DNA from 2 places in the Bacillus luti genome. Region 2 is predicted to be linked to the other one. Evidence: riboswitches for the same ligand, from Rfam matches in the RefSeq annotation. Region 2 holds a riboswitch; the other holds the start of a gene.
What was found. A riboswitch is a leader RNA that binds a small molecule or an ion and turns the genes downstream of it on or off. The one in region 2 is predicted to bind cyclic di-AMP.
Positions count from the first base shown of each region.

Region 1 (10,604 bases), 1.0 Mb from region 2:
ATTTCTATTTTATAGCAATTTCCACATTCACACAGTGAATATATTACATAAAAATATTATTCATTTTAAACTAAATAACGTGCGTAAATATGAAATTTCGGTTTGCTTTCATGTAAGTTTTGTACTGTAAGGTCATTTAAACACAGCTATTTATATAACGTAAAGAAGTATTTTCATTCCCTTTATTTTCAAGCTTCCATGTCTTTATTTCAAAATATAATCCGCTTCACTTTTTCAATTGAAATATCCATATATCACAAGAAAAACCTCTACTTACTCATAGACACAAAAATTATATCAATATATCTTTTTAACTCATATGCAATTATGCATAGCATATACATAAAAGGGATAGCTTCAATTTCTTGAAGCTATCCCTAAAAATCTTCTTACTTTTTCAAATGATATGGAACTGTCGTAATAACAACATTTCGCTTATAGAGTAAATACGCACGAATGAGTAAACTAGATTGATTATGAAGAATGTTATGCCAACCTTTTTTCGGAATGAACTGTGGTATAACTACAGTAACTCGGTAATTTGATTCACTCGCTTTATATTGTACTGTATCAATAAATTTAGTTAACGGCTGAATAATACTTCTATAATGAGAATGTAATGTAACAAGCCTTACTTCAGGTTGCCACTTCTTCCATTTCTCTTCAAATTTCTTTTCCTCTTCTCTATCAAAAGCAACATATACAGCGATAACTTGATCTGCTGAAAGAGATTTCGCATAGTTTAATGAATTTTCTACTACATGTGTCATACCAGCTACAGGAACGACAATTACATTTCCTTCAATCGGAACAATTCGCTCACAAGTTTTTAAACTTAGTTGGTCTCCTACTGCATCATAATGCTTCTTAATTCGGTGGAACAAGAAGATGATAGCAGGTAAGAAAATAAGAATTGACCAAACTTGTGCAAATTTAGTTAAAAAGAACATGCTCATTACGATAAAACTAATGACTGCACCAATTAAATTGACCGTTAATCTTAAAGCCCATCCTTCTGGTTTTTCACGAAGCCATTTTAATACCATACCACTTTGAGAAAGTGTAAATGGAATAAATACACCTACTGCATATAACGGAATTAAATGTTCTGTTTGCCCTTGGAAAGCTACAATTAAAATAATTGAAGCGATTCCAAGTATAATAATACCGTTTGAGTAACCTAAGCGGTCTCCTCTAATCGTAAACATTCTCGGTATGAACTTATCTTTTGCAAGGTTAACTGCTAATAACGGAAATGCAGAATATCCTGTGTTTGCAGCAAGAATTAATATTAAAGCAGTTGTACCTTGTATAAAATAGTACATGAAATTACGTCCAAATGTTTGTTCAGCAATTTGTGAAACAACTGTTACTTCCTTACTTGGAGTAATTCCGTAATAATAAGCTAAGAAAACAATTCCTGAAAATAAAACTGCAAGTAATGCACCCATTGCAAGCAATGTTTTTGCTGCATTGTTTGGTGCAGGATCTTTAAAGTTTGGAATTGCGTTTGAGATCGCCTCAACCCCTGTTAAAGCAGAACTACCTGATGCAAATGCTCGTAACAGTAAGAACAAACTAATTCCTGCAACTGGTGTTCCAATCGGCGTGTGTAAAGTTGGTGAAACGTGACCCGTTAAAATATTGTATATCCCTACACCAATTAATATAAATAGTGCTAAAACGAATAAATAAACCGGATATGCTAAAACAGAAGCTGATTCCGTTACGCCTCTTAAATTTAAGATGGTAATAAATATAACAAATATAATCGCAATGATTACATTATGTGCATGTAAACTAGGAAAAGCAGATGTTAGCGCATCTGTACCTGCAGACACACTTACCGCAACCGTTAAAATATAATCGACTAATAAAGATCCTCCAGCAATTAAGCCTGGATTCATCCCTAAATTTTCTTTTGATACAACATATGCGCCCCCGCCATGCGGATAAGCAAAAATAATTTGGCGATAAGATAAAATAAGGGCTGTCAATAATACTAATACCCCAACAGCTATCGGAATAGAATACCAATAAGCGATTGCTCCAAGACCTGCTAGTGCAATTAATATTTGCTCTGGACCATATGCAACTGATGACAATGCGTCAGAAGATAGAATGGCTAGTGCCTTCGTTTTATTAAGCTTTTGCTCTCCTAACTCAGTTGATTTTAACGGCCTTCCAATTAAAAATCTTTTAATAGATGAAACCACAGCTGTCCACTCTCCAATAATTTTGTACGAACGATTCTGCTTGTTACAGCCAGTAAACCATTTCTTCGGAAAACAAAAAATGTCTACAAGCCATAGCGAAATAGACTTGTAGACATTATTTTTTTTGTCGCACAAGCTCCACCTTCCTTCTCAATATAACGCTTACGAGGTTAGCTGTCGGATTCGGGCCTATGAGTAGCCCTACCTTTTTCAAGGATTCACCCCATTGGATTAAGAATTAATCCGTAAGAACGGGTCCCCCGTACCATGCGGTTTCAGCGATTTAGAAAATTGAAACTGTGGATTATAATACTCCTTTATTTTCAAAATGTAAACAAAAATTTTGAAAAAGAAAAAATTAAAATGATTGCGCATAATCCGCCGGTAAATATACATAATGAATACTAAAAAATCGATAAAGGAGACTCATATGTCTAAAGAAAAGAAGCCTATTTTTTCCGATTCCTATTTAGATGCGTTAGCAAATGAAATTAATCAATTATACGGTAAACGTGAACAGGAAATAAATTTGACAGATAGAACGAAAAGAAATAAATAATTTGTCATAAAAAAAGAAAGCAATACACTTATATATTGCTTTCTTTTTTATTTTTTCATACATCCAATTGTATCGCTGATCTGTTAAAGGTCATTTCTTCATACACTTTCAAATTTTGATATACTGCTCCTAATAATGGTGCTTCTGTAGAAAATTGTTCTGCTACATCTAGTAAGTACCCTTGTAAGTGGTTCCCTTCAATAGGCGAACCTTTTTCCATATCACGCTGCATCGATGACTTCATATCATATGAAATTTTATCAATTGTTTTCATATGTTCCTTTGTAATATCATCCTTAAGTGGTGCCCCAATATATCTCATAATTTGCACACATTCTTTAAATAAGTTTCGGATAAAATCGTGTCCACCTTCGCTTTCACGGATCGGTCCTATTGGTGCACGCATTAATGTTGTCACACCTGACATTACAGTAATAAATAAATATTTATGCCACATATCTTGCATAATATTTTCACTTAAAACAAAACTAGATTTCGTACCTGCAAATGCTCTAGCGATATGCTGTATTCTCTCTGAATCTTGAGACTTCATTTCTCCAAACACAAGTCTATTGGCAGCGCTAGTTTGTACAATTTCTCCTTGATCGTTTAGCGTCGTCTCGATAAAGCATAAACCGCCAATCACTTTTTCCACGCCAAATTCTTTTTGTAATAGTGATACATGAGCAATGCCATTTAACAATGGAATAATCATAGTATTTTCACCTACAAACGGCTTCAAATCTTGAATTGCCTCGTTTAAGTGATACGCTTTTGTTGAGAATAAAATAACATCAAACGGAAAAGTTCGATCTTCTTTCGTTATTAATTTCGGTTGAAAGGAAAAATCCCCGTTCACACTACGAATAACAAGTCCCGTTCCCTCTAATTGCTGTTTTCTTTTACTGCGAACAAGAAACGTAACATCTTCCCCTTTTTCGACTAATCGGCCACCAAAAAATCCTCCGACGCCACCCGCTCCTAATACTAAAATACGCATACAACATCCCCCTTTTCAAAATACAATTTTATAACATTTCGTATACATAACATTATACATGTCCCTCACTAAATAAGCAGAATTTTCATTCTTAATCAAGTATAAAACAGTGGTTATTTTCAAATGAATTTGGGCATGTTGTTTTTATAGCATATATGAAAGGAAACAAAGTAAATGGAGGCAATACAAACAATCGAGGAAAAAGATGTAACAACAGCTATATTTCAATTTATATTCCCGTTTTCTTTTAAAACTGGATATGAACAAAATATGTTCCCTTTCTTACAGAAAAATGATTTTCACCCTTTTCGACTCGATCATCTTGAAAATGAAAATACATACTACGGAAAGTTTCAAGTTTCACATCAAAATATGGAAGCATATTATCTTTCATTTACAAATAAAATACTCTTTCCTCACTCAGAGCATCAAAAAGGATTGCAGCGCTATTCTAAAGATCTTAACTTAACTGGACATTTAACAACAAATCTTATTTCCGTTCCATTCAACATTCATTCTATTGACGTAACACTTTGTCCTTATGAGCTTGGCTTCTTAACAATTCGGACAGAAGTAGAAACCGCTCCAAACATGACATTATCAGAAGCAATTGAATTTGCGGCCCGTTTCCGTGTACTTGAAACTAAAAATGATACAAACGAGACTATTTGTATTGAATGCAATGGAAAAAAGTATTCCCAAGTGGAAAGATTCATTTTTGGTTATTTATTTCATGGCATAACAGATTTCTTTGAGAAGAAGAGATTAAGAAGTTCTTACTTTCAAACCTTTCCTTTCTTTGAAGATCAGCGAATGTACGTACAAACTTTATTATCTATAAAAGAAGATATGGAACTGAATGAAGTGGATGTTTATCGTACTTCTAGTCTTTCCGGGTTAACAAGTGATGGCAAGGCATATGTGAGTGCAAATAATCTGCCTTATATTCATGATTATTTAAAACAACACGCTTACCAAAGATGGGCTCCGAATCGCTATTTCATAATGGAAGAACATATATTCACATGTGTAACAAATGAAGGAGAACGCGAATTTACTAAACTTGCGAGTCAAATGTATGGGGAGTTTTATTACGCTTTATTATTAAATCTATTTCATAAAATTGTTTTATTGAAAATGGCAAACGCTTATGCTGAATTAAATATTGAACAAGATACAAATGAAATAGAAAAATTAATTTATTCAATCAATTCATTCACAGCGAATTACTTTTCTTTAGAGCTAGTATCCCAATCACAGAGTGAAGATATTTTCTTCCGCTTAAGAAACCTATTTAACATTGAAGTACTATACTCAAATGCAAAACAAAATCTTGATAGTTTGTTTAAATATCAAGAAAACGTCGCCTCTAAAAAAGATAGCCTTTTACTATTAATTTTAACGCTCTACTCTGTAGTAGGCCAAATGTTAGGATTTACTATGATCGACCTTTTAAGAAACACCGACTCAAACAAAATATCGTCGCCACTGGAATTCTTCGCACTTTTAATAGCAATTAGCGGCATCGTCATTTCACTTATTTTAGGTGCGCAAAGTTTATACCAATGGAGTCAACAACATAAACGAAGAAAAGCATGGGTAAAACAAACTGTACTTTCTGCTGTGAAAGAGAAAAATGATAAGAAGTAAAGAAGGTTATTTTCAAATTACAAATACGTGGCTGGATTCAGTAAATGAAATTATTATCAGCGATTTTTAAGATATATCAGCGCAACTCGAAATATATCAGCGATTTTTATAATATATCGACTTACCGACAAAAAGCAGAACCGAACAATATAAAAAGGGTACTCCAACACGAAGTTTGGAGTACCCTTTTTTATTACACGAATTCCACTTACTTCCCTGCTTCAATCTTCTCTAATGCAGTTGCTACTTGCTCTTCAGTTAATTCATGTTGTATTACGTAGCGGTTACGTGGGCTTACACGACACTCATGAGAACATGCACGTAAATATTTCGCTTCGTTTTCTTCAGAACATAAAATCTTCTTATTACATTCTGGATTTGAACAGTTTACATAGCGCTCACAAGGTTCACCTGTAAAGTGGTCTTTACCAACAATAACATGTTCTTTTTGGTTTACTGGTACAGCGATACGCTCATCGAACACGTAACATTGTCCATCCCAAAGCTCACCTTGTACTTCTGGATCTTTTCCGTACGTTACAATTCCGCCGTGAAGCTGACTTACATCTTCGTAACCTTCACGAACTAACCAACCAGAGAATTTCTCACAACGAATTCCGCCTGTACAGTAAGTTAAAATCTTTTTACCTTCAAGTGTTTCTTTATTTTCTCTAATCCAGTCTGGTAATTCACGGAATGATTCGATATCAGGTTTAATCGCCCCTTTAAAGTGACCTAAATCAAACTCATAATCATTTCGTGCATCAATGATAACTGTATCTTCTTGTTTCATTGCTTCATAAAAATCTTTTGGCTCTAAATACTTCCCAGTTATTTCGTGTGGGTTAATGTCATCTTCTAGACGAAGTGTAACTAATTCTGGACGAGGACGTACGTGCATTTTCTTGAATGCGTGTCCTTCTTCTTCATCTATTTTAAATACGATACCGTCAAAGCGTGGATCGTTGTTCATTGCTTCCATGTATTTCTCTGTTTGTTCTACAGTACCAGAACAAGTTCCGTTAATACCTTCTTTAGCTACAAGGATTCTTCCTTTTAACTCAAGTGAATTACAAAATTCTAAATGCTCTGCAGCGAATTCTTCTGGGTTTTCAATTGTTGTGTACATGTAATATAGTAATACTCTATATGGTTTTGTAGTTGCCAATGTATTTCTACCACCTATCTAAATTTTAAAATCATGTATAAGTTAACGTTCATATCAAAACATATATAATAAGAAAATATATACAAAATTGTACGTAGCCTATTTTCTTCTATTTACAATTTTTTCTATAAGTTAACAAAAATAAAAACAAGATCACAGAACAAAACACTACGGTTATGTTGCAATCCCAATATATTATATATCATACAATTTCATTTCCATCAATTAATATGCTGTAATATAGGCTGTATGTTCACATAAATTTCAAAAACAACCCTCTAATTTATTATCTTCTCCTTTATTCAGCGACCATAAACTCCCAAAATATTTTTGCATTATTACACCATTCTTTGCGCACAGTCATATAATTTGCATTAAGGAAACTTTCATGTTCAAATGAAAATGACACATAATATATTTAAATGTATTGAAATAATACATGAGAATAAATACAATAATTTCATCAAGTTAACATTTCAAAGGGGAACACTACTATGAATAAAGATATATCAAAAGACGAACAAGTCCCTTCTCAAAGTACAACCGTTCAATCCGCCCATTTAGCGTTAAGCGGACAAACGAAAGGCTTAAAAAGACTGTTACCATTCTTAGGACCTGCTTTTATCGCATCAGTTGCTTATATTGATCCCGGGAACTTTGCTACAAATATCGCGGCTGGATCACAGTATGGTTATTTATTACTTTGGGTAATACTCGCATCTAATTTAATGGCTGTATTAATTCAAACTCTATCCGCTAAATTAGGAATTGCTACTGGACGCAACCTTCCTGAAATTGCTCGAGAAAACTTCCCAAAACCTGTATCCATCGGTTTATGGATACAAGGCGAACTCGTTATTATGGCTACTGATTTAGCTGAATTTATTGGCGCAGCGCTCGGATTGTACTTATTATTCGGCATTCCAATGTTACCTGCCGCCTTAATTACAGCAGTTGGATCATTTATTATTCTTGAATTTCAGCGCAGAGGCTTCCGTCCATTAGAGGCTATCATAACAGGAATGATTTTTATCGTTGTTATCGCTTTTGGTGTACAAGTCTTTTACGCAAAACCCGAATTAAGTCCTCTTCTTTCAGGACTTTTCATTCCAAAATTCCAAGGTGTAGATAGTATTCTTCTGGCAGCTGGTATTTTAGGTGCGACAGTAATGCCGCACGCAATTTATTTACATTCCGCCTTAACGCAGCGCCGCGTAGTCGGAACAAATGATGAACAAAAGAAAAAGATTTTCCGCTTCGAGTTTATTGATATTATTATCGCAATGGTTATCGCTGGAGCAATTAATGCAAGTATGTTAATAGTAGCAGCTGCACTATTCTTTAAAAACGGCTTACACGTCGAAGACCTTGATGTTGCTTTCAACCAATTTAGTAACTTAGTTGGGCCAGTATCAGCTGCTTTATTTGGAGTTGGACTTTTAACAGCCGGATTATCTAGCTCTTCTGTCGGTACGATGTCAGGTGATATTATTATGCAAGGATTTATTCGCATGCATATTCCGTTATATTTACGCCGATTTATAACAATGATTCCACCTCTCGTTATTATTGCTTTAGGCGTGAATCCAACTTACGCTCTCGTAATGAGCCAAGTTGTCTTATCATTCGGTATTGCTTTTGCATTAGTACCACTTATTATGTTTACAAGTAATAAAAAAATAATGGGTGCACTCGTCAACCATCGTATTACAACACTCATCGCGTGGATCATTGCTGCACTTGTTATCGTTTTAAATATTTTCTTGTTGTATCAAACATTTGTAGGGTAATGAAAAAGGGTATTCCAAATTCAATTTGGAATACCCTTTTTCAATTCATTATTTGTATACACTCTTTTAAAAAACTTTCGACACCCTTCACATCCCAACACCTTTTCAAAATATATTCTATGGTCTATTTTAAGACAATAACTTCATTACACCTTGAATAATCTTTATTTTCAGATTAAATTATATAATAACAATACATTCTAGTTTCAGAAGAAATGGAGTGAAAGCATGTTTCCTATATTGAAAACCGATCGACTCATTCTACGAGAACTTACCGAAGAAGATGCACCAGGTATACTAAAATGCTTTTCTAATACTGATGTACTGCGCTATTATGGCCAAAAACCATTACAGGATATTGATCAAGTAAAACAAATCCTTAATAATTTTAAATTAAGTTACAATGCAAGACACGGTATAAAATGGGGCATCGAATTAAAAGATACGAAAGAGCTTATTGGAACAATCGGTTTTCACGATTGGTCTTCTGAGCATAAACGAGCCAATATAAGTTATGCCTTTTTTCCTGAACACTGGGGAAATGGATATGCTACTGAGGCGGTTTCTGAAGTTATATCATATGGTTTTCACACCCTTCATTTAAAACGTATTGGGGCAATTGTCTTTCTTGAAAATGAAGCATCAAATAAAGTGCTATTAAAACTAGGCTTTGAAAAAGAAGGCGTTCTAAAAAATTATATGTATCAAGATGATATTCCCTATGACACAAATTTTTATGCTTTATTAAAATCAGTTTAATAAAATTTATGCGTAAAAAACCTTACTTTTAAAAAGTAAGGTTTTTTGAATTTATTAATTAGTGATATAAGCATTCTTATAAGTATAAACACCACCAAATTGATGCTTTTCAATTCCTTTTACGTAATCCTTTTGTACATAAGCTGAACCAATATGATAAAGCGGTGCAACAGCTGCATCTTCTAATAAGACCTGCTCAGCTTCTCGCAACACTTCCCAGCGTTTTTCCGAATCTAGTACTAGCTCATTTTTCGCTTTCTTTATTAATTCATCGTAACGAGGATTAGAGTAACTCATTTTATTATTCGGATTACCCGTCGTAAATAGTTCTAAATAACTAATTGGGTCTTTATAGTCAGGTCCCCAATTTGCCATAGTTATATCGTAATCACCTGTTTGTTCTAACTGTAACTTTTGTTTAAATGGCTGTTGTTTAATTTGTAGCGTGAGTCCTTGCAAATTCTTTTCTAAGTCACCTTTTATATATTCTGCCATACGTTTTGCGTTATCTTGTTCAAACGTTAAAAACTCAAGGTTTACTTGCTCTACTCCAAGTTCTTTTTTCGCTTCTTCCCAAACTTTTTTCGCAGTTTGTAAATCATATGAAGAAAGATCTCCGTTTTCTTTTCTAAAATCTTTGCCAGTCTTTTCATTTATATGACCGACTGGTACAAGTCCACTTGCAGGTTTTGCTCCGTTATTAATAAAGTGAGCAACGAAATCCTCTTTATTTAAAGCGAGTGAAATTGATTGACGCACTTTCTTATTTGCTAGCACTTTATTTGTTTCATTAAAACGTAGCATAGCAATTCCAGGATCACTTGACATATGTAATTCCTTATTCCCTTTATACTTGTCTACAACTTGTGAATTAATAGGTACTCGGTCCAAATCACCAGCTTCATATAAATTTACAGCCGTCATTGTATCTTTTACAATATGAAAGTTTATTTCGTCTAACTTCACTTTCTTTTCATCCCAATATGTATCATTTTTCTTCAATTGAAATTCTTGTTCATGCTTCCATTTCTCTAACACAAATGGGCCATTATATATGAGATTATTAGGTTCAAGCCCATAATTGCTCCCTTGTTCTTTCAAAAATGATTCATGCTGTGGTAAATATATAGGTAATGCTAGCAGCTGTAAAAAGTAAGGAATTGGCTGCTCTAGTTCCACTTCTAACTTATAATCATTTATAACTTTAACCCCAAGTGCATCAAGAGGCATTGTTCCCTTATTGATCTCTTTCGCGTTTTTCACGTAAAAGAGCATGGACGCATATTGAGACGCTGTTTCATGGCTAATTGCACGTTTCCATGCAAACATAAAATCATTTGCTGTCACACTGTCTCCATTTGACCATTTTGCATCTTTACGCAAATCAAATGTATATTTTTTACCATCTTCACTTCTTTTAAACGATTTTGCTACTGCTGGAATAGGCTGATCTTGATCATCT
Region 1 is NZ_CP040336.1:3,333,017-3,343,620, forward strand. It holds gene EUC40_RS16930 (APC family permease) at 390-2,216, opposite strand; cyclic di-AMP (ydaO/yuaA leader) riboswitch at 2,361-2,507, opposite strand; gene EUC40_RS27445 (hypothetical protein) at 2,647-2,775, shown strand; gene panE (2-dehydropantoate 2-reductase) at 2,831-3,775, opposite strand; gene EUC40_RS16940 (hypothetical protein) at 3,950-5,425, shown strand; gene trhO (oxygen-dependent tRNA uridine(34) hydroxylase TrhO) at 5,634-6,593, opposite strand; gene EUC40_RS16950 (Nramp family divalent metal transporter) at 7,088-8,383, shown strand; gene EUC40_RS16955 (GNAT family N-acetyltransferase) at 8,612-9,142, shown strand; gene EUC40_RS16960 (peptide ABC transporter substrate-binding protein) at 9,197-10,604, opposite strand, start outside.
Region 1: another riboswitch for cyclic di-AMP. It lies ahead of EUC40_RS16930 (APC family permease); the one in region 2 lies ahead of EUC40_RS22150 (hypothetical protein).

Region 2 (10,604 bases):
TGTAGTAGAGCGTAATAAAGATATTTTACAAAAAGATGATCATACAGATACATCTGTTTTTGATGGAGACCAAATTGAGATTGTAACTTTCGTAGGAGGCGGTTGATTATGTTAAACATTGGACCATTTTCATTTCAGTCTAGACTTTTATTAGGAACAGGTAAATTCCCTAATTTTGATGTACAGCAAAAGGCAATTGATGTATCTGAGGCTGAGGTTTTAACGTTCGCAGTACGTCGTATGGATATTTTTGACGCGAAGCAACCAAATTTATTAGAGAAACTTGATATAAAAAAATATACGTTACTACCGAATACAGCAGGGGCAAAAAATGCTGAAGAAGCTGTTCGAATTGCAAAATTAGCAAAAGCTTCAGGACTTTGTGACATGATAAAAGTAGAAGTTATTGGTGATGATAGAACGTTACTACCTGATCCGGTAGAAACATTGAGAGCATCTGAAATGTTACTAGAAGAAGGGTTTATCGTACTTCCGTACACATCTGATGACGTTGTACTAGCACGTAAATTACAAGAATTAGGTGTGCATGCAATTATGCCAGGAGCATCACCAATTGGCTCAGGTCTTGGTATTGTAAATCCGTTAAATTTAAGTTTCATTATTGAACAAGCGACGGTACCAGTTATCGTTGATGCTGGTATCGGTAGCCCAGCTGATGCGGCATTTGCGATGGAATTAGGAGCAGATGGTGTGTTATTAAATACAGCGGTGTCTGGTGCGAAAGACCCTATTAAAATGGCACAGGCAATGAAATTAAGTATTGAAGCAGGACGTTTAGGATTTGAAGCAGGTCGTATTGCTCGCAAACGTTGTGCAACTGCAAGTAGTCCTTTAGAAGGAATGAGCGTAGTTGAATAATCGATATTCTCGCCAAGAACTATTTTCTCCAATTGGAGAAGAAGGACAACAAAAAATAAGAGAAAAGCATGTACTCATTATTGGTGCGGGTGCACTAGGTAGTGCAAATGCAGAAATGTTTGTAAGAGCAGGCGTTGGCACAGTAACGATTGTTGACCGGGATTATGTCGATTGGAGTAATTTACAAAGGCAGCAATTGTATGCAGAGAGTGATGTAGAAAATAACCTTCCAAAGGCTGTAGCGGCAAAGAAACGTCTAGAAGAGATTAATAGTGAAGTAAGAGTAGAAGCTCTCGTTCAAGATGTAACAGCTGAAGAGCTAGAAGAACTCGTTATAAACGTTGATGTAATAATTGATGCGACTGATAATTTTGAAACACGTTTTATTGTGAATGATATAGCGCAAAAATATTCTATTCCATGGATTTACGGGGCATGTGTAGGGAGTTACGGCCTTTCTTACACCATTCTTCCTAGTAAAACGCCATGTTTATCTTGTTTATTACAATCGATTCCGCTTGGCGGAGCGACATGTGATACAGCGGGCATTATATCGCCTGCTGTATCTCTTGTCGTTTCTCATCAAGTAACGGAAGCTCTGAAACTGTTAGTAGAAGACTATGAATCGCTTCGAGATGGACTTGTGTCGTTTGATGTATGGAAAAATGAATATTCATGTATGAATGTGCAAAAGCTCCGTAAGCATAATTGTCCTTCGTGCGGAGAAAATGCATTATATCCTTATTTAAATAAAGAAAACACATCGAAAACAGCAGTTTTATGCGGGAGAAATACAGTTCAAATTAGACCACCTTATAAAGAGGATATGGATTTTGAACGATACAAAGAGTTGCTGAATGATCGTGTGAAGGATTTAAATGTAAATCCATATTTATTATCATTTTCTGTGGAAGACAAGAGATTAGTTGCTTTTAAAGATGGTCGTGTACTTGTACATGGAACGAAAGATATAAGTGAAGCAAAAACAATTTATCATCGCTATTTTGGATAGAAAAGGATGAGTGGGATGAAAGTAAATAAAGCTTTAACAATTGCAGGATCTGATAGTGGCGGCGGTGCCGGCATTCAAGCAGATTTAAAAACATTCCAAGAGCTTGGTGTGTACGGGATGACGGCTATTACGGCAATTACTGCTCAAAATACGCTTGGCGTGCAAGGGGTATATCCTGTTCCGTTAGAAGGTATTACGGAACAGCTGAATTCAATTGGTACGGATTTAACACCAGATGCTGTGAAACTAGGAATGTTATTTAGCAGTGAAATTATTCAAATTGTGGCAGAACAGATTAAGAAATTTGGCTGGAATAATATTGTACTAGACCCAGTTATGATTGCTAAGGGCGGTGCGTCATTATTACAGCAAGAAGCAGTACAAGCATTAAAAGAATATTTATTACCAGTAGCAACTGTTATAACGCCGAATGTTCCTGAAGCAGAAGTGTTAACTGGGATGGAGATTCATAATATTGAAGATAGTAAGGAAGCTGCGAAGGTATTGCACGAATTAGGTGCTAAATACGTGCTTATGAAGGGCGGACACGCAGAGTATCAAGGGAATGAAGTAATTGATTTACTCTTTGATGGAGAAGAGTTTATTGAATTTAGAAGTGAACGAATTCCTTCGAAACAAACGCACGGAAGTGGCTGTACATTCGCGTCTGCAGTTACAGCTGGACTTGCGAAAGGATACTCGATGGAAGAGGCAGTTCAAGAAGCGAAACGATTTATTAGTATAGCAATTGAAAATCCGTTGAATATCGGTAGTGGTCATGGACCGACGAATCATTTTGCGTATAAAGTGAAACTATAATCAGTGTGGGGGGTTCATCCCCTACTGATGATTAGTTGAACCAATCGGGCGTTTACGGGCAGTTGATCTGCCACCTAACTTCTTTGCTCCAGCCGAATTTTGAGGTGGAAGTTTTACTGCCCGTTAATGCGGGATAAAGTGAATAAAACGAGTGTGTAGGTAAGTAAAAAGTCAGTTTTATAACTGGCTTTTTTTCTGTTTACTTTTTCCAAATATAGGAGTAATATATCAGCCAGAATATATTTTTTGTAATACGCTGAGTCCAATTATATGGAGCGGAGGAACCAATTTGTGCAGTGTCACTTGGGGTGAATCTTTCAATTTTGAAAGTAGGGCTACTCTCAAAGTCCGAATCCGACAGCTAACTTCGTAAGCGTCTTGAGAGAGGACGGTGCCATGATGGATACATCACTTCATCGATCTGATTAGTATAGGGGAATATCAATCTATGCTTGGGTTCTTTTATGCTAAGGAGGATGAGGTACATGGAACTAACACTTATTTGTGTTGGAGAAGAAAGCAAGGTAAATAGTTTAATAGATTTAGTAGCCTTTCAACATGAGTTAATTATTTTTACAGCAAATGAAGAGATAGCGGCTGAAGTGAGGAATTGTGGGTTTGACTGGACGTATAGTTGTAGTAAAGAGCAGGATTTTACTAGTATTTGTGAGTGTATTAAGAAGGTGATTTTACTAGGGGATGAGCTTCCAATCATTAGTTTCTTTACAGAACACATTCGCTTTTCTTTTCAAGCACCTATTACTGTTGTTACAAGGAATAAACGATATCCAGCGAGGCTCTATGAAGCAATTGGAGCTACATTTGTCGTGTTTACGAATTGTGATAATATTGCTTTTTTATTTTTTGAATAGGGTGGGGGAAAAGAAGATGAAGGTGTTGTTACTAGGAGATATAGCGAATCGTTGGGCAGTATCGGTAGATCGAGTTCAAGAATTGGTGGTGCTCGATCCTATTTTTCCAAGGCCATATATCATATTGCCATCGAAAGATGCTTTATATTTAAAAACAGATGTTATCGAATATGAGCAGCTCCATTCAGAATTGTCACAAGTTTATATTCGCGGGAGAAATTTGCGTACATTTTTACGAGGAGACTAAAAGTTGAATGAAAAAAGAGCGAATGCGAAGTGCAACAAGCTATGCACTTCATGTCATTCGCTCTTTTTATTTCGTATTTAAAAGATCATTTCTGTGAAAAATAAAGAAAAGGCGAGAAAATAGATGAAATAATATTAATAATACTCAATGTAAGCGTTTAAATAGATGGATATTTTCTTATTTTCAGTAATTTAGCTCTTTACAAGTAAAAAATAGAGGAGTATATTTACTCTCATAAATCATTCATAAAATTTCCAAAAAAACCTAAAATCGCTGAGTTCCAGAAATGGAGCGGGGGAACCAATTTTGTGCATCGTCACTTGGGGTGAATCTTTCAGTTTTGAAAGTAGGGCTACTCTTTAGGCCCGAATCCGACAGCTAACCTCGTAAGCGTTTAGAGAGGAGGTTTACTTTGTGTTGTTCATTTCGAACACTAAGTAGAGCTTAGTGTTCTTTTTTAATATTTTAATGGAAAATTTTAACAAAAAGAAGTGAGGGATAGTTATGTTAGATGTTGTAATGATCGGGATTTTTGTTGTGTTAGTCGCATCGATGGCAAGTCTTGCGAGTTGGTCAGATAAAGTTGTGAAAGAAGGTAAGCAATCATGATGATTGCCTTATCGGTTATTGTTGCAGCAATTACGGTGTACTTAGTGTATGCATTATTAAATCCGGAAAAGTTTTAATTAGGGGGAGTCATTCATTATGATCTGGGTTGCAGTCGTTATTACAATGCTATTGTTTATTCTTGTGGCAAAGCCAACGGGAATTTATTTAGAGAAAGCCTTTCAAGGTAGTAAAAAGCTAGATAAAGTATTCGGGCCTTTTGAAAAACTTATTTTTAAAATTACGGGTGTAAAAGAATACAATCAAACGTGGAAACAGTACGCACTATCATTAGTTTTATTAAATGGATTTATGATTGTTGTCGTGTATTTCATTTTCAGACTACAAGGAGTATTGCCATTAAATCCAGCACACATTGAAGGAATGGAGCCTACGCTTGCTTTTAATACAGCAATTAGTTTTATGGCTGATACAAACTTACAGCATTATAGCGGTGAAAATGGTTTATCTTATTTATCACAATTAATTGGAATTACATTTTTAATGTTTGCAGCACCAGCAACGACGTTAGCACTCGTTATGGCATTTATAAGAGGACTTGCTGGAAAAGAACTCGGTAACTTTTTCGTTGATTTTACGAGAGCACTAACGAGAGTATTTCTTCCTATCGCATTTATTGCGGCACTATTCTTTGTCGCACTTGGTGTACCACAAACGTTAGACGGGGCAGTTACAGCACAAACAATTGATGGGGCAAAGCAAAGTATATTACGCGGACCTGTTGCATCATTTGTTTCAATTAAGGAACTTGGGAATAACGGTGGTGGATTTTTCGGAGCAAACTCTACACATCCTTTTGAAAACCCAGGACAAATGAGTAATATTTTGCAAATGATGCTTATGATGTTATTGCCAACAGCACTTCCATTTACGTACGGACGAATGGTAGGGAATAAAAAGCAAGGGCGCATCCTTTTTGTTTCACTATTCATGGTGTTTCTACTAGGATTTATAACGATTACGACATCTGAACTAAACGGGAATCCGGCATTAAATGGAATGGGTATTGAACATGTACAAGGAAGTACAGAAGGAAAAGAAGTAAGGTTCGGAACTGTATTCTCTTCTCTTTATGCGACTGTAACGACAGCTGCTGAAACAGGGGCTGTTAATACGATGCACGATACGTTAACACCAATTGGCGGGTTAGTTCCACTTGTAAATATGATGTTAAATACAGTGTATGGCGGCGTTGGAGCAGGTTTTGTGAACATTATTATGTATGCGATTATCGCAGTGTTTATATCTGGGTTAATGGTTGGACGGACACCAGAGTTTTTAGGTAAGAAAATTGAGGGTAAGGAAATGAAATTAATTGCGGTAACAATTTTATTTCATCCATTGCTCATTTTAGGATTTTCAGCATTAGCTCTTTCAACAAGTTTAGGGACGGATGCTATTTCTCATTCCGGTTTCCACGGTTTGACGCAAGTGGTATATGAATATACATCGTCAGCTGCGAATAACGGATCTGGATTTGAAGGATTAGCGGATAATACACCGTTTTGGAATATTACAACTGGTTTAGTTATGTTTTTAGGCCGCTATTTCAGTTTAATTACGATGCTAGCTGTTGCAGCTTCATTGAAAGAAAAGACGGTTGTACCAGAAACAGTCGGAACGTTCCGTACGGATAATAGTTTATTTGGCGGCATTTTCATCGGAACAATTGTAATTGTCGGTGCATTAACATTTTTCCCGATGTTAGTACTCGGTCCAATTGCAGAATTTCTTACATTGAAGTAATGGAGGGTAAATGATGAGACCGGTAGTAGTAAAAGAAAAAAGAGTAAATGAGTCACAAATACATGCTGTAGAAGATGAAGTTAGACAAGCGAAAACGATGGATCGTGATATCGTGATACATGCGATGAAACAATCCTTTGCGAAATTGAGTCCGAAAGTCATGATCAAGAATCCGATTATGTTCGTTGTGGAGATTGGATTTATCATTACGTTCATTTTATCGTTTCTTCCAAGTCGTTCTAGTAGTGTACCAGGATGGTTTAATATAACTGTTTCTCTTATTCTATTATTTACAGTTTTATTTGCTAACTTTGCAGAAGCATTAGCGGAAGGACGGGGGAAAGCACAAGCCGATTCTTTAAAACAGTCGAAGAAAGATGTTTTTGCAAATGTTGTAAAAGAAAATGGAGACATTGTTCAAGTTTCAGCAACGGATCTGAGAAAAGGTGATGTTGTTATTGTAAAACAAGGAGAAATGATTCCAAGTGATGGGGAAGTAATAAAAGGATTAGCGTCTGTCGATGAATCTGCGATTACAGGGGAATCAGCTCCTGTAATAAAAGAAGCGGGTGGTGATTTTTGTTCCGTAACAGGCGGTACGATGGTCGTAAGTGATGAAATTACGATTGTCATTACGAGTAATCCTGGTGAATCATTTATTGATAAAATGATTTCGTTAGTTGAAGGAGCTGCTCGTCAAAAAACGCCGAATGAAATTGCTTTAAATACAGTATTAACGAGTTTAACGCTTATTTTCTTAATCGTTGTTGTGACATTACCGATTTTTACGAACTATTTAGGGTTTCAAATTGATACAGCTGTACTTGTCGCATTGTTAGTTTGTTTAATTCCAACGACAATTGGTGGGTTATTATCAGCAATTGGTATTGCTGGAATGGACCGCGTGACAAAGTTTAACGTGTTAGCAATGTCAGGGAAAGCAGTAGAAGCTGCGGGCGATATTAATACAATTATTTTAGATAAAACGGGTACGATTACTTTCGGGAACCGAATGGCTCATACATTATTACCTGTAGGAAATGAAACGATTGAGCAAGTAGGGAAATGGGCTGCGATTAGTTCAGTTTTAGATGAAACACCAGAAGGTCGATCTGTTATTGAATATGTAAAAACGAAATCTCTATCATATGATAGGGCACTTGCAGAACAAGGTGAATTTGTTCCATTTAAAGCAGAAACGAGAATGAGTGGTGTTGATTTACAGGACGGAACGAAAGTGAGAAAAGGTGCTGTAGGTAGCGTGATTGAATGGGTTAGATCACAAGGTGGAACAATTCCGAAAGATGTAAATCAAAAAGCAGATTTCATTTCAAAAGAGGGCGGAACACCACTTGTCGTTGCAGTGGATAATCGTATTTACGGTTTAATCTATTTAAAAGATACTGTAAAACCTGGTATGCGTGAACGTTTTGAACAGTTGCGCCAAATGGGGATTAAAACGGTTATGTGTACAGGGGATAACCCATTAACAGCGGCAACGATCGCAAAAGAAGCTGGAGTAGATGAGTTTGTTGCTGAGTGTAAACCAGAAGATAAAATTGCTGTTATTAAAGCAGAGCAAGAGAAAGGGAAACTTGTAGCGATGACAGGTGATGGTACAAATGATGCTCCAGCATTAGCGCAGGCGGACGTTGGATTAGCGATGAATAGTGGTACGACAGCTGCGAAAGAAGCAGCGAATATGATTGATTTAGATTCGAACCCAACAAAAATTATTGAGGTTGTAGGAATCGGTAAGCAATTATTAATGACACGTGGTGCGTTAACGACGTTTAGTATTGCGAATGATATCGCAAAATATTTTGCAATCATTCCAGCAATGTTTACACTTGCAATTCCGCAAATGGAAGCATTAAACATTATGAAACTAACATCACCACTGTCAGCGATTTTATCAGCATTAATATTTAATGCAGTTATTATTCCATTACTCATTCCATTGGCGATGAAAGGTATCGCATATAAACCGATGAGTTCGAATGCATTACTTGGCCGAAACCTACTTATTTATGGGCTGGGCGGAGTGATTGTACCGTTCATTGGAATTAAAGTAATTGATATAATTGTCGGCTTGTTCATATAAGGAAGAGGGGAAAAAGATGGCGAAGAAACAAAGTATACTATCACCAATCATCCGTATTACTTTTACATTTTTAGTGTTGTGCGGACTTGTATATCCGCTGATTGTTACTGGTATTGCACAAGCAGTAATGAAGGATAATGCGGATGGAAGTCTAATATATAATGATAAAAATGAAGTGATTGGCTCTAAATTAATCGGTCAAAATTTCACAGATCCACGTTATTTTCATGGGCGTGTCTCTAGTATTGAATATAAAGCAGAAGCGTCTGGTTCAAATAACTATGCACCGTCTAATCCAGATTTAGAGAAACGAGTAGAGAAAAGTATTGAAGAGTGGAAGAAACAAAATCCGAGCGTTCCAGTTACAGAAGTACCGATTGATTTAGTGACAAATTCAGGTTCAGGGCTTGATCCTGACATTAGTCCGAAGGCAGCTTCTGTGCAGGTAGATCGCATCTCGAAAATAACGAATATTCCGAAAGAAACGCTAGATCAATTGATTAAAGATCAAGCGGAAGGTGCGGCACTTGGCTTATTTGGAGAAAACCGCGTGAACGTTTTAAAGCTAAATTTAGAATTACAGAAACTAATGAAATAGTAACAGTGCTACCTCAATCTAACGGATTGAGGTAGCGTTGTTTCGAAAGAAAGGTTGTGATTGTTTTGTATGCGGATGACTATAAACCAACTTTTCAGAGGCGAACACCAGAAGAGTATTTAGAATATATTCGTCAGCAAAATCGCGGGAAGTTAAAGCTATATGTAGGAGCAGCTCCAGGAGTAGGGAAAAGTTATAAAATGCTTTTTGATGCTAGGGAAATGCAAAAAGATGGAACTGATATTGTAATTGGTTTAATTGAAACACATGGCAGAAAAGAGACAGAAGAAGCAATTGCTGATTTAGAAAAAGTACCTTTAAAAGAAATAGAGTATAAAGGGAAAGTGTTTTATGAACTTGATGTGGAAGGAATTATAAAGCGTGCGCCGCAAGTAGTTGTAGTGGATGAACTTGCACATAGTAATATTCCCAGCTCTAAAAATAAGAAGCGTTATATGGATGTACAAGAATTGTTAGAGGCTGGTATATCCGTATTGTCAGCGTTTAATATTCAACATTTAGAAAGTGTTCATGACATTGTAGCTCAAATTACAAATGTAAAAGTAAGAGAACGAATTCCAGACTTTATTTTACAAAAAGCAAATGAAATTCAGCTAGTTGATGCAACGCCGGAAGTACTTCGGAAGAGGTTAATAGACGGAAAGATATATAAAGAAGAAAAAATTCAGCAAAGCTTACAAAATTTCTTTACGCTTAACAATTTAGGAGCACTCAGGGAATTATCGCTTCGTGAAGTCGCTGACGATATGGACGAAAAGATTAGTCAAACAGTGATAGAACCAATCGGAGTGAAAGAAAAAATTCTCGTTTGTGTACAGTACAGTTCAACAGCAGAGAAATTAATAAGACGGGGATGGCGCATGGCTAATCGGTTAAACGCTGAATTGTATGTATTAAATGTTGAAAGAGAAAAGATAGATTCTCTTTCAGCTGGTAAAAAACAAACAATTGAAGAGTGGAAGACGCTCACGAATCAATTTGATGCAAGTTTTGTATTAGAAGAAGCAAAAGGGAGAAAGCCAGCGGATGTTATTATTGAAGTTGCGAAAAGATTACAAGTAACGCAAATTTTACTTGGGCAATCGGCAAGAACTCGTTGGGAAGAAATACGAAAAGGCTCGATTGTAAATGAGATTATGAGGCAAACGAGGTATATTGATATTCATATCGTTGCGGATCAAAGAGCTTAAAATAGAGCCGACCTTTTTGGGGGCTCTATTTTACTTTTTGTACAGCATGAAAGCGTAGCATTTTCATTGCATATAAAATTACAAGTAAAAACATAATTGCGCCTAGGAAGAAAATCCAAAAGTAATTTTGGTTAAATAAAAGAAATCCACCTACAAGTGGCCCTGTGCCCATACCGAGATAGCGAATAAAGTTGTACATACCGATAGCAGTTGCGCGTTCTTGTACGAATTCTTCTGTTAATAAGGTAGTGTGAGTTGGCATAGAAAGGCCCATACTAAAACCGTACAAAAATGTAACGATAATGATGAATGGGATATTGATGTTATATGTGAAAGAGAATAAAGTGACACATATAATATTGAAGAAACTAGTAATGAATAAAGCTTGCTTTGTTGTGAGACGCTTTTGCAAAAGCTTGAAGCAATAACTTCCTAACATAATAGAAAGGGACATCGGTACAAACATAAGACCAATTTCACTTGTAGTTA
Region 2 is NZ_CP040336.1:4,363,611-4,374,214, reverse strand. It holds gene thiS (sulfur carrier protein ThiS) at 1-106, shown strand, start outside; gene thiG (thiazole synthase) at 109-879, shown strand; gene thiF (thiazole biosynthesis adenylyltransferase ThiF) at 872-1,891, shown strand; gene thiD (bifunctional hydroxymethylpyrimidine kinase/phosphomethylpyrimidine kinase) at 1,898-2,710, shown strand; cyclic di-AMP (ydaO/yuaA leader) riboswitch at 2,955-3,102, shown strand; gene EUC40_RS22150 (hypothetical protein) at 3,196-3,582, shown strand; gene EUC40_RS22145 (hypothetical protein) at 3,599-3,829, shown strand; cyclic di-AMP (ydaO/yuaA leader) riboswitch at 4,091-4,236, shown strand; gene EUC40_RS22140 (SipW-dependent-type signal peptide-containing protein) at 4,334-4,438, shown strand; gene kdpF (K(+)-transporting ATPase subunit F) at 4,435-4,515, shown strand; gene kdpA (potassium-transporting ATPase subunit KdpA) at 4,535-6,202, shown strand; gene kdpB (potassium-transporting ATPase subunit KdpB) at 6,216-8,306, shown strand; gene kdpC (K(+)-transporting ATPase subunit C) at 8,323-8,904, shown strand; gene kdpDN (KdpD-like non-kinase potassium sensor) at 8,961-10,115, shown strand; gene EUC40_RS22110 (MFS transporter) at 10,141-10,604, opposite strand, start outside.